One region of the Thermosporothrix sp. COM3 genome, then DNA from elsewhere that is predicted to be linked to it. Evidence: a T-box and tRNA genes for the amino acid it is inferred to sense, from the RefSeq annotation. Region 1 holds a T-box; the other regions hold tRNA genes.
What was found. The T-box of region 1 lies ahead of KTH_RS07915 (proline--tRNA ligase). A T-box ahead of a tRNA ligase gene usually reads a tRNA of that ligase, here a tRNA-Pro.

Region 1 (3,583 bases):
GGAGCTGCAACCCGATCAGCATGAAAATAAAGCCGTTGAGCAGGAACACCGCCACGTTCCAGAAGGCCCCGGCTTGCAGGCGCGTATTGGCCGAAAGCAGCGTCGCGGAGCGCTGTCCCAGGAAGAGCCCGGCAGCCACGCACGAGAGCACGCCGGAGAGCTGGAGCGCTTCCGCGAAGAGGTAAGCCGCATAGGGAGTGAGCAGCGAAATAACGATCTCACTGGTTGCGTCGTCGATGCGCTGGTAGAGCCAGGTGACGGGCCACGCGATAATCAGCCCGATCAGCACGCCCCCCACGCTGACAAGGACAAATTGGAGTGCCGCCGCACCAGGCGAGAAGGTCCCACTGAGAGCGGCTGCCAGGGCGAAGCGGTAGGCAACAAGCGCCGTGGCGTCGTTGACCAGACTCTCGCCTTCAATCACGGTCGTCAGGCGGTGCGGCAGGCGGAAGTTCTTTATGACGGTCCCTGCTGCGACGGTGTCAGTCGGTGAGACGACCGCGCCGAGGATAAAAGCAACCGACCAGGGAAGATCCGGGTGAATGGTATGGAGCACCCAGGCAACAAGCAACATGGTCAGCAGAACGAGCCCGACCGCCTGCAAGAGAATCGGGCGTAGCGATTCACGAAAATCGCGCCAGGACGTAAACCAGGCTGAAGTAAAGATAAGAGGAGGGAGGAAGGCAACAAAGATCAGATTCGGATCGAGATGTATGTCCGGCAAATTGGGTAAAAAGCCGAGCAGTATCCCCCCGATCACCAGCAGGATCGGGTATGGAATGCGCAGCCGCGTCGCCAGAATCGCCAGCGCCACAATCACGGACAGCAAAATAAAACTCAGAACGACGGTTTCATGTACCAAAAGCTGCCACCTCTCGTCTCCCCGAAGCGCTGACTGCTCGCCTGGTGTGAAGGAGCTTCCGGGGGTTCTCTATTCAGTATACCTACTGGATTCGAGGTGCAGGAAGGCGACAACCGAGACGTAGAACGCGGATTCTGAGATACAACGTTGTTGCCAGCAGGAGCAGCGACGCGAGCCCGAGCAAGGGGCGCAGTGGATCGAACAGGGTCATGGCGCCGCTCATGCCAAGCAGCAGGACGACGATTTTATTACATATCGGGCAACCAACCGAGAAGAACGAAAGCAGAAAGCCGAATAGTGTCCGCAGGGTGCCGGTGCGCTCTTTGGGCTGCTGAGGCGGCGTCGGGTAGAGTGTTGCCAGTGCCAGCAGTGGCCCGATCAGCAGCGCGGAAAGCAGCCAGATACTATAGTCCAGCGTCCCGCTCGGCGTCATGCGCACGAAAAACGCGTTCGGAATCAATACCGTGGGAATGCCGATGAGAAGCGCTGCCCCGAGGGCATAGAGCGCCGAAAGGCTCCAGAATCGCCAGCCAAACATAGATACTGACCTCCTTTTGCTGTTACTGGATCTATCATACCGCCAGAAATGGGGGCTTGACAATCTGCACAGAAATCATGTATTCTGGGAAGAAGAAACGATACAGTGTAAACGCGCCGATCAGGAATAGTAGGCGTGAGGACGGTCTGTCAGCGAGCCGGAGAGAGTGAAAGCCGGTAGACGAAATCACGTTGAACCCACCTGAGAGCGTCAGCGAAGAGCTGACCGGAGCCTCCCCGTTAGCGCAGAGGAACGGTTATACTATTGACCGTAATGAGTGGATTGTGTTGTAATGCACAATCTGAACGAAGGTGGTACCACGGGAAAAACTCGTCCTTCATGGAGGGACGGGGCTTTTTTTATTTTGGCGCGCTTCAGAAGAAGGAGAACACCATGCGACTATCTCATCTGTTTACCCGGACGCTACGAGAAGCGCCGCGTGACTCGGAAGGGCGCAATTATGAGCTGCTGGTGCGAGCGGGTTTTATCAGGCAGCTTGCAGCGGGCGTTTATAGCTTTCTCCCTCTGGGTAATCGCGTGTTGCGCAAGATCGCCGATCTGCTGCGCTCCGAGCTGGAAAGAGCCGGAGGTCAGGAAGTAATGTTGCCGATACTACAGCCTCGCGAGCTCTGGGAGCAGCCGCCGCTGAATGGTGGTCTTTCGCGTGCCGAGGCGTATGGAGCGGAGTTGTTCAGTTTGCAGGATCGCAAGGGCCGTGATCTGGTGCTCGGAGCGACCCACGAAGAGGTGATTACGCTGCTTGCGTCCGAATTCATTACCAGTTACCGTGATCTACCACAACGCCCGTTTCAGGTTCACATTCGCTTTCGTGACCAACTAAGGCCGCGTGGGGGGCTGCTGCGTACCCGTGAGTTTGTGATGCTCGATCTCTATACCTTTGATGCTGATCCTGAGCGCATGGACGAAAGCTATCGCGTGGTGCGTGAGGCGTGTCAGGCGGCTTTAGAGCGATGCGGATTGCGCTTTCTCCTGGTCGATGCCGACAGCGGCGCCATTGGTGGCAAGGACTCGCAGGAATTCTTTGTGCCAATTGAGGCAGGCGAGGATGACGCGCTGATCTGCGAGCAGTGTGGGTATGCGGCGAATCGAGAGAAGGCCGAGTTTGTGCGCGATCCGGTAGGCACTGATGAGGCTCTGGAAGCGCTTGAAGAGGTCTATACACCCGGGGTAAAGACAATCGCCGAGCTGGCTGAGTTCCTGCATGTGCCGGAGGAGCGGACGCTGAAATGTGTTTGTTACACTGCCGGGGACCGAAGCGTGATAGCTGTGCTGCGGGGTGATCTGGAGCTGAACGAGGTCAAATTAACCAATGTGTTGACGCGCGCGAAGCTTGATGTCTCTGATCTGCATCTTGCTACGCCTGAAGAGCTGGCACGAAGCGGCATTGTGGCGGGCTTCACCTCGCCTCTGGACAAAGATGACTCGATTCTGATTGTGGCCGACCACTCGATCACACAGGGCCGGAACTTCGTCGCAGGCGCGAATCGTGTTGATTATCATATTACACATGTAAACTATCCTCGTGATTTTCGTGTTGCGATCCTTGATGACATTGCCTCAGCATATGACGGCGCTTCCTGTGCGCGTTGCGGCGGTTCGCTCCATATGGTGCGTGGCTGCGAGGTAGGCCATATCTTCAAGCTTGGCACGCGCTATTCCGACGTGTTTCATGCGACCTTTCTTGCGGCAGATGGCACGTCCAGGCCGCTGCTCATGGGCTGCTATGGCATCGGAGTCAGCCGGATTCTGGCAGCGCTCGTTGAGCAGAGGAGTGATGAGAAAGGGCTTGTATGGCCGTTGCGTGTGGCACCGTATCATGTGGCGCTGGTCGGCTTTGATATGGACAAAGAGACGACGCGGACGGCAGCCGAGCGGCTGTATGCAGACTTGCAGGCGGAGGGAGTGGAGACGCTCTTCGACGATCGCATTGAGAGCCCGGGCGTGAAGCTGAACGACGCCGACCTGATAGGTGTGCCTCTGCGTGTGGTGGTAAGCAAGCGCTCATTGAAAAATGGCGGCGTTGAGCTCAAGTGGCGGCATGAAAAGGAAGGAAAGATTATAGCGTTAGATGAAGCGGCGAGAACAATACGTGATCTCGTGCAGAAGAGGTTGCATGAGACGGAGAGTTGAGCGTCACAGATAGGCCACACAACCGTGGAGCG
Region 2 (3,583 bases), 4.3 Mb from region 1:
TGACTCAGCAGATGAATGGCTTTTATGGCGGAATCGCGCTGTTGATGTCGTTCTTAACGGGTATGACCATTGTGCCCAATCTACTGGTTGAGGAAAAGGAGAAAAAGACCCTGCGGATGCTGATGGTTTCTCCTGCGTCCTTTGCGGATATTCTTATTGCAAAGTTGTTGTTCGCGCTGATCTACCAGCTCATCATGACGGTTGTTGTTCTGATCGCAATGAAGGGCCTTTCCGGCAATATCCCGATGCTGGGCGTCTTCGTCGTGCTTGGGGCCTGTTTCTCGCTATCGATGGGTTTGCTGGCTGGCTGTATCTTTCAGACGGCAACCTCTCTAGGTGGCTTTACCGGAGTGATGACGATGCTGTTTCTCTTCCCTGCGATGCTGGCTTCAGATTTCATGTCCGTTCTTTTGCAGGGAAGCCCACTGACCTATGTTGCGCGGGCGGTTCCTACCTACTACCTGGCGGATGGCTTCTCACGAGCGGTACAGAATGCAGGCTGGAATGGTACTGTGCTTCTGGATATGGCTGTGATTGCTGCATGTGCGGTCGTGCTGCTGGTACTTGCCACTCTGATACTCAAGAGGCAAGCAAAAAGAGCGGCACAGTTCTAACTGCTTTAACAGGGAGTGTCTATCAAGTGCGCTCCCTGTTTGCTTTACGTGACAAGTGATTCTATGGTACAGTTTTAGCTGATCAGAGCATTCAGGAGAGGTTGATCTGGTGAATATTCGAGCTGTACTTGCGATTGCCCGCAAAGATCTTCTGGATAGTGTTGTCAACAAATCTAGCGCCTTAACGCTTGTCTTGCCGTTGGTAATAGCGGCTTTCTTTGTGCTGGCAGCGAATCTGATAGGGACACGAAATGTCGCTGTTTTGCTCTATCAGAAGCATAGTGATGCGCGTATAGAGCAACTCTTTGGGGAGATATTCCCCGGTGTCAAAGTGACACAAGCGCTTTCTGCTACTGAGGTTTCGCAGCGTGTTGAGGACGAGAGCGGGCCGTATACCATCGGGATTGTGATTCCGGATGATCTTGAACAGCAGCTTCAAAAGGGCAAGGAGCCGCATGTACAGTTGTATCTCAGGGGAATCGAGTCAGAGAAGAGCACTCAGGCCGAGATTCAAGCCGTTTTGAGAAGGTATATTGCGGAGTTGCGGCATGATCAGCCTATCCATATAGAACTGATGGTGAAGCCCTCCTCAACCTTTCTTTCTGAAAGACCGTGGGATATATTGAAAAAGACCTTTGCGGTTGCTGGTTGTCTGGTCGCGAATCAATATTCGCTGTCGATAGCGGCTGCTATATTTGTTGAGGAGAAAGAGAAAAAGATCCTGCGTCTGTTGTTGCTTGCTCCTTCATCCTTTGCCACTGTGATTCAGGCGCGGGCTCTGGTTGCGTTTCTCTATCAGATGGCTGCCTCATTGATGGTGCTTGCCCTGTTGACGGGCTTCTCGGGCCTGGTTCCGATGCAGTTGCTCTTCATCGTGCTGTTCACGCTCTTTTCGCTTAGCCTCGGTTTTATCTGTGTCTGTGTCTGTCATACCGGGAGCGCCCTTGGTGGCGTTGCTGGTATTCTCTGGCTGCTAACCTTTTTCCCGGCATTTCTGGGCATGTTCCTGGGGATTGGCTGGTTCCCGGAGGGCTTTCTGATGAACCTGCTCAAGCTCTTCCCGACGTATTATTTTGCGGATGGACTGTACCTTGCTTTTATCAATGTGCATATGGTGAGCGCGATATGGGCAGATCTGCTGGTGTTCGGCATCTGGACTGTAGCCTCAATGATGGTGGCATATTGGCTGCTGAGGCGTCAGGAGCGAGCTGCAATGGCAATCTAGCCTTCTTCATCTCTTTTCTTTTTGTTGGTTTTTTCTGAAAAGGGGGGTTGACGAGCTCAAAACATATCTGTTATAATAAAGCCGTCCGAAAGAATCGGGGTGTGGCGCAGCCCGGTAGCGCACTTCAATGGGGTTGAAGTGGTCGGAGGTTCAAATCCTCTCACCCCGACTTTTAAGAAGCGGTGATCAGTCACCGCTTCTTTTTTTTGTCTCGTTTCGCTTGCGTGCTGTCACGAAGCAAGTTCCTGGTGTCAGCATCTCATGTTTGTGAATCTGCTCCATTCCTGCCCTTTCCAGCCAGTATCGGACATCCGAAAATGGATGACAGGTGCCACCGATGATGGTCACAGAGAGCTGCATCAGTTGGGTGGTCAGGGTGGAGAGGCGTGAGCGTTGCCGCTGGTCTGAGAGCTGATCGACCAGGATCAGGAGCCCGCCCGGGCGGAGAGTATGAGCCACCTTGTGAAGTACCGCCTGGTTGTCCTCAGGTTGAAGCAGATGGGCGATGTTAAAGTAGAGCGCCACATCAAAGGGTTCTGAAAAGTGCTCAGGAAAATCATCGCTCACAATATCACAGCACATAAACTGAATTCGCTGTTCCAGCCCCAGACGCTGTACCGTGTGTGTGCCTGCCTCAACCCCGGCTTCAAGGTCGATCACGGTTGCATGCAGCCCGGGATAGGCGCGGCAAAAAAGCGCGCTGTACGCTGCATGAGAGCCGCCAACATCAAGCAGACGGGTGGCAGGTTGTGGCAGAGGGACCCGCCGGAGAATCTCCGGGCCGATCATTGAGGCAAGCGCGGCCAGCCCGGCATAGTGGCGCTCAAGAAGCTGTCGGCTCTCAGCAGTTGTGGTACTCTCTTCATACGGCGTTTTCATCGCTGCCTGGTTGGTGTGGATAATCTCATCGAGATGGGCCCAGATATTCGCCAGATCGGGTCCATGAAGAATATATGGTATGAGATTCTGTCGGGAGCTTGAGACAAGCCAGCGCTGGCTTATGCGTGTGTTGTAATATCTCCCCTTGTGCTGGCGCAAATAGCCGGAAGAGACAAGCAGTTGAAGTAGATAGAGCAGTCCCTGAGGATGACACTGAAGCCTATCGGCGAGCTCCGACACCGTCTGTCCTCGGGTACGCAAGCTATCGAAAAGCCCAAGCTTGCAGGCTGTATAGAGCGCTGTTGAGATTCCGGCAGAGAGTGGAACGTCAAAAAGCGGTGTGGGCAGCAAGTTCAAACGAGCGAGCAGATATTCCAGGGCTGTAAAGCGTAGCGGCATAAGCAACCCCCTTTCAGAAAAGGACTCCAGCTAACCAACCCCCTCCTAGAAGCAGCGTAATACAGACCACAAAGAGGAAGTAGGGGCGGCGGGTTGTTTTGCGATTCAGCAAGCGCTGTGGCCTGAAGAGAAGCGCGAGCAGGCCAATGCCGAACAGACCCGGGAGAAAGGTCGCCAGGAGAATGAGCAAATTTGCAGGCACCAGATGTGTGAAAGTGAGAAGGGCGATTACAACCACTCCGCCAAGAAGCAGAAGAGGGATAGCGAGCGCACATCCGCGAACGCCTAGTACAACCGCCAGGGTTCGTGCATTCCCGGCTCGATCCTCCTCGATGTCCGGGAGCGAATTCGCGAGATTGAGGGCGATGCCAAAGAGTGCCCCGAGTGGGATCAGCCAGCCAATAAAAGGCGGAAAGCGATCCATGCCGACAAAAGCATAGACCGGGATTAGAGGCATTGCCAGTGC
Region 3 (3,583 bases), 3.8 Mb from region 1:
TTATATGCCTGTGCCATTGCATTTCCGACGCCGTAACGTTGATAGTGCTGCCGATCTGAGTCCAGAATCAGCCGATAGACGTCAGGGTGGGTCTGTTCCAACCAGGCCGCCAGCGTTGGCCCAAGGTCAAAACTGATAGCAGCGAAATTGCCCGCTTCAGCATTCGGACGATAGCATTCAGCCGTAATCTTTTCATTGAAATTTTTAAAAGGAGCAGCATCTGATTCAATAGGAAGAATATGTGTAAAAGGATCTTCACGAGGCGGCTGATAAAAATGTCCATGCAAGCACAGGTAGACGGAACCCGGGTGAGTTTGAGACATGGACTCCTCAGCAGCGATCTGTTCTATCATAAACCACCTTCACCAGAAAAACAGGGGGTCAGGCATGCGCGTAGCAAGCAACAAAAAACAACTTACAAGAATGATAACAACTCTCTCAGAGAGCAGGCATCAAGCATAGAAACATACGTTTAAGCAACAAGGGCAGGCGCAAAGCCCCCATTCTCGCCATTCTTGTCGGATATACTCATCCTTATTTCTAGATACGTGTAGAGCAGAGGTATAGATGCACGAGAGGGAGCAAAGATAACCTTTGCTCCCTGATCAATAGAAGGATAAGACCAGGTTCCCCAATGTCTCCTCTAAGGGCATACATCCTGCTGATTTTAGGCACTTATGCCACTGACCTGCCCGCTCTGAAAACCGTTGATGAACTCCTCATAGGCGGCACGCAGCTTGGGGTAGCGCAGCAGGAATACCCCGGCATATTCGGTTGTCAGGGCACAAGGCTGACGCAACAGACGCATATTGACTTCTTTGAGCAACCGGTTTCCCTTCTTTCCGTTGCAGGCCCGGCAGCAAGCAACCAGGTTTTCCCAGGTGCTCTTTCCGCCTCGCGAGCGCGGAATGACATGATCCAGAGTCAGATCACGAGAGTGCTTGCCGCAATACTGGCAGGTCTCATCATCGCGCAACAGGATATTGGCGCGTGTGGGTTGCAGCGTCATACGAGGCACACGAATATTAGCCAGCAACTGAACAATTACCGGTCGCTCAAGCTCAAGGCGTCGAGCTGCAATGCTCTCTTCGATCAACTGACGAACATTTTCGTCTAGAAACGTCACCTTATGTTTTGATAACAGTACAATCAGGCGGCGCTCAGTGATGACCGAGAGAGGTTGTAGTGAGGAATTCAGCACAAGAACAGGCATGAATACTATCCTTTCCTCTCTGTCAGAGACGACCCAATCACAGACAGCGAGGAACAAGGACTGAGGGGAAAAAAGGAGTACTGACAGGGAGCATTTTCCCCCGGTCCCTCAGCGTTTTCGCCGTCTGTAACGTCCAGGTGGATAAGTACAGGTATCCTTTGCACGTCCAGGGGAGCCAGGCAATGCAGGGAGTCCGCTTCCCTGTAGACAAAAAGCGGCCTGAGAAGGGAACAGGGAAAAAGCGGGATACAACTGTTTCCAGAAGGATGAATGTATCTGGAGATCCTGCATTGAAGGGGGGAAGCGCCTTAAAAAGGCAAAAAGACACATGCTATGGTTAGACCTCATCGATTGTAGGCTTGTCTGAACCATTTCACCCCTCCTGGGGAGCATGTGCCTATCCTGGTCGGGGTGAGAGGACTTGAACCTCCGACCTCAGCGTCCCGAACGCTGCGCGCTAGCCGACTGCGCCACACCCCGGATTGACTCCATGCAATGACACAACGCACTGCACTTATCCGCGCAATAGATCCACAAACACTCTATCACAATCAAGCTTTTATTTGCTTCTCCATTGCTCATCGCTAGTATAGCATACTCCCATACTGCTTGACAATAGGTATACAGGCAATCCGGGAAAAATTCTCATAAATCTCGCTGCTGACGTCAGAAGAGGTGTTCCCTCGCACCCTTTCCGCTTGCTATTGTTGCAAGATACGTTTTACCAGCTTTTCAGCAAGTTCAAATGAATAGTTCTGTCCTCGATCATGCGGATACACCTGAAACATATTCGCCATCCAGAGGCCCGCAAGTGGCGTTTCCAGTGGAGGAATATGCTCGCGATAATCCGTGGTCACAATTGGTTGCGCATATGGGGCCTGGAACATCCAGCTTTCCGTGACCCACTCAGGCTGAAACGCAGGAACCAGCCGTTGCAGATGAGGTAGAAACGCAGCCAGCACCTCCTCTTTCTTCATCGTAAAGAGAGGGTCATCCATCGCGCGATAATTGCCCAGATAGATCAGATGCCGACCGCCATACTCTGCCGGAGAACGATAGTTTGTATGTTCAACCAGGGCCATAAAGGGGTAGCCGGGATCGCAGATATTAATCCAGTAGCTATCATCCGTCAGGCGTCGATCCAGCGCCAGGATCAGGCAATGCGCCCCGTAGGCAAGCCCCCAATCATAGCGCTTGCGATATGCCTCCGGTAAAGTGGGGATCAGCCGAAACGTCAGGCGTGTGGGGAGCGTCGAAATAACACCATCAAAGGTCCATCCCCCCTGGCTCGTCCTGACCTGCCAGCGCCCATCCTGCTGTTCAACCTGCTCAACCCGCGTCTGTAATAAGAGCTTCCCCCCGGAAGCCACAATCAGTTCAGCCAGCCGATCATAGAGAAGCTGAAAGCCACCCCGCAGATAGCCGAGCTCTGTTGTGCGATCATGAAAACGCGCCCAGAACCAGGGCAGGGCAATCTGATCATACAGCTTGCCAAATTTTCCCTGAAAAAGCGGCTGAAAGACCGCCTCATATGCCCGTTTTCCCATCCAGCGCCGCAGCCAGGGATCAGCCGTCTGGCCTTCCAACCATTCGGGTCGAGCCACTTTTAAGAAAGCGGCAACAACGCCCATACGAAGCCGCTCATCAAAGCGCAACGGCTTGAAACGAAGCAAGGTCAGTGGCGAATCTAGCTGATGCAGCTTTCCCTGTATCAGGCTGACAGTGCGGGGACGGAGCCATTCCAGTCGCTCGCGAAGTCCTATCTCCTCAATAATTTTAATAATCGTTTTGTCCGAACGAAAAATATGGTGATAGAACTTTTCCAGCCAGGTATCACCGACTTGAAAGCCAGAGGCCAGCCCACCAGCCAGTGGCTCCTGCTCAAAAAGCATTACCGAATGTCCCGCTTGCAACAAGCGATACGCGGTCATCAACCCTAATGCACCACCACCAAGTACAGCATATTCCATGCTTCAGAACCCTTTTTTCACTATCATTGCTTGTTTTCCTGACTCTCTATTCTAGCATACTTTGTATGGGAATAGGACAAGCAGGTACTAAAGCAGAGTGATCACCCTGACCTGAATTTACACATCGCCCCAAAGGCCATATACTGGCAAATGAAATGAAGAAAGAAACAGGGGATATATAATGGATGCAGTGCTCCATCTGCTTAGATGCCCGATTTGCGTCACCGAACTGACACATCATGAGAAGAGCTTGCGCTGTGTACATGGGCATAGCTTCGACATTGCACGAGAAGGTTATGTTAATTTGCTGCGGAAAAAGGCCGGTATGGGTGATAGCAAAGAGATGCTTCAGGCGCGTCGTGCCTTTCTGGAAGAAGGATACTACGCTCCGCTTGTCAAG

Region 2: it encodes a tRNA-Pro, which carries the amino acid that the T-box ahead of KTH_RS07915 (proline--tRNA ligase) is inferred to sense. The anticodon was not compared.
Region 3: it encodes a tRNA-Pro, which carries the amino acid that the T-box ahead of KTH_RS07915 (proline--tRNA ligase) is inferred to sense. The anticodon was not compared.

Annotation. Positions count from the first base shown of each region.
Region 1 covers NZ_AP019376.1:1,803,523-1,807,105, forward strand. The annotation lists gene KTH_RS07905 (Na+/H+ antiporter) at 1-862, opposite strand, end outside; gene KTH_RS07910 (hypothetical protein) at 945-1,400, opposite strand; T-box leader at 1,508-1,741, shown strand; gene KTH_RS07915 (proline--tRNA ligase) at 1,794-3,551, shown strand.
Region 2 covers NZ_AP019376.1:6,066,349-6,069,931, forward strand. The annotation lists gene KTH_RS26040 (ABC transporter permease) at 1-614, shown strand, start outside; gene KTH_RS26045 (ABC transporter permease) at 724-1,839, shown strand; tRNA gene KTH_RS26050 (tRNA-Pro) at 1,935-2,008, shown strand; gene KTH_RS26055 (methyltransferase) at 2,026-3,117, opposite strand; gene KTH_RS26060 (UbiA family prenyltransferase) at 3,131-3,583, opposite strand, start outside.
Region 3 covers NZ_AP019376.1:5,625,048-5,628,630, reverse strand. The annotation lists gene KTH_RS23855 (DUF3536 domain-containing protein) at 1-353, opposite strand, end outside; gene KTH_RS23850 (HNH endonuclease) at 668-1,213, opposite strand; tRNA gene KTH_RS23845 (tRNA-Pro) at 1,617-1,693, opposite strand; gene KTH_RS23840 (NAD(P)/FAD-dependent oxidoreductase) at 1,915-3,183, opposite strand; gene KTH_RS23835 (putative RNA methyltransferase) at 3,365-3,583, shown strand, end outside.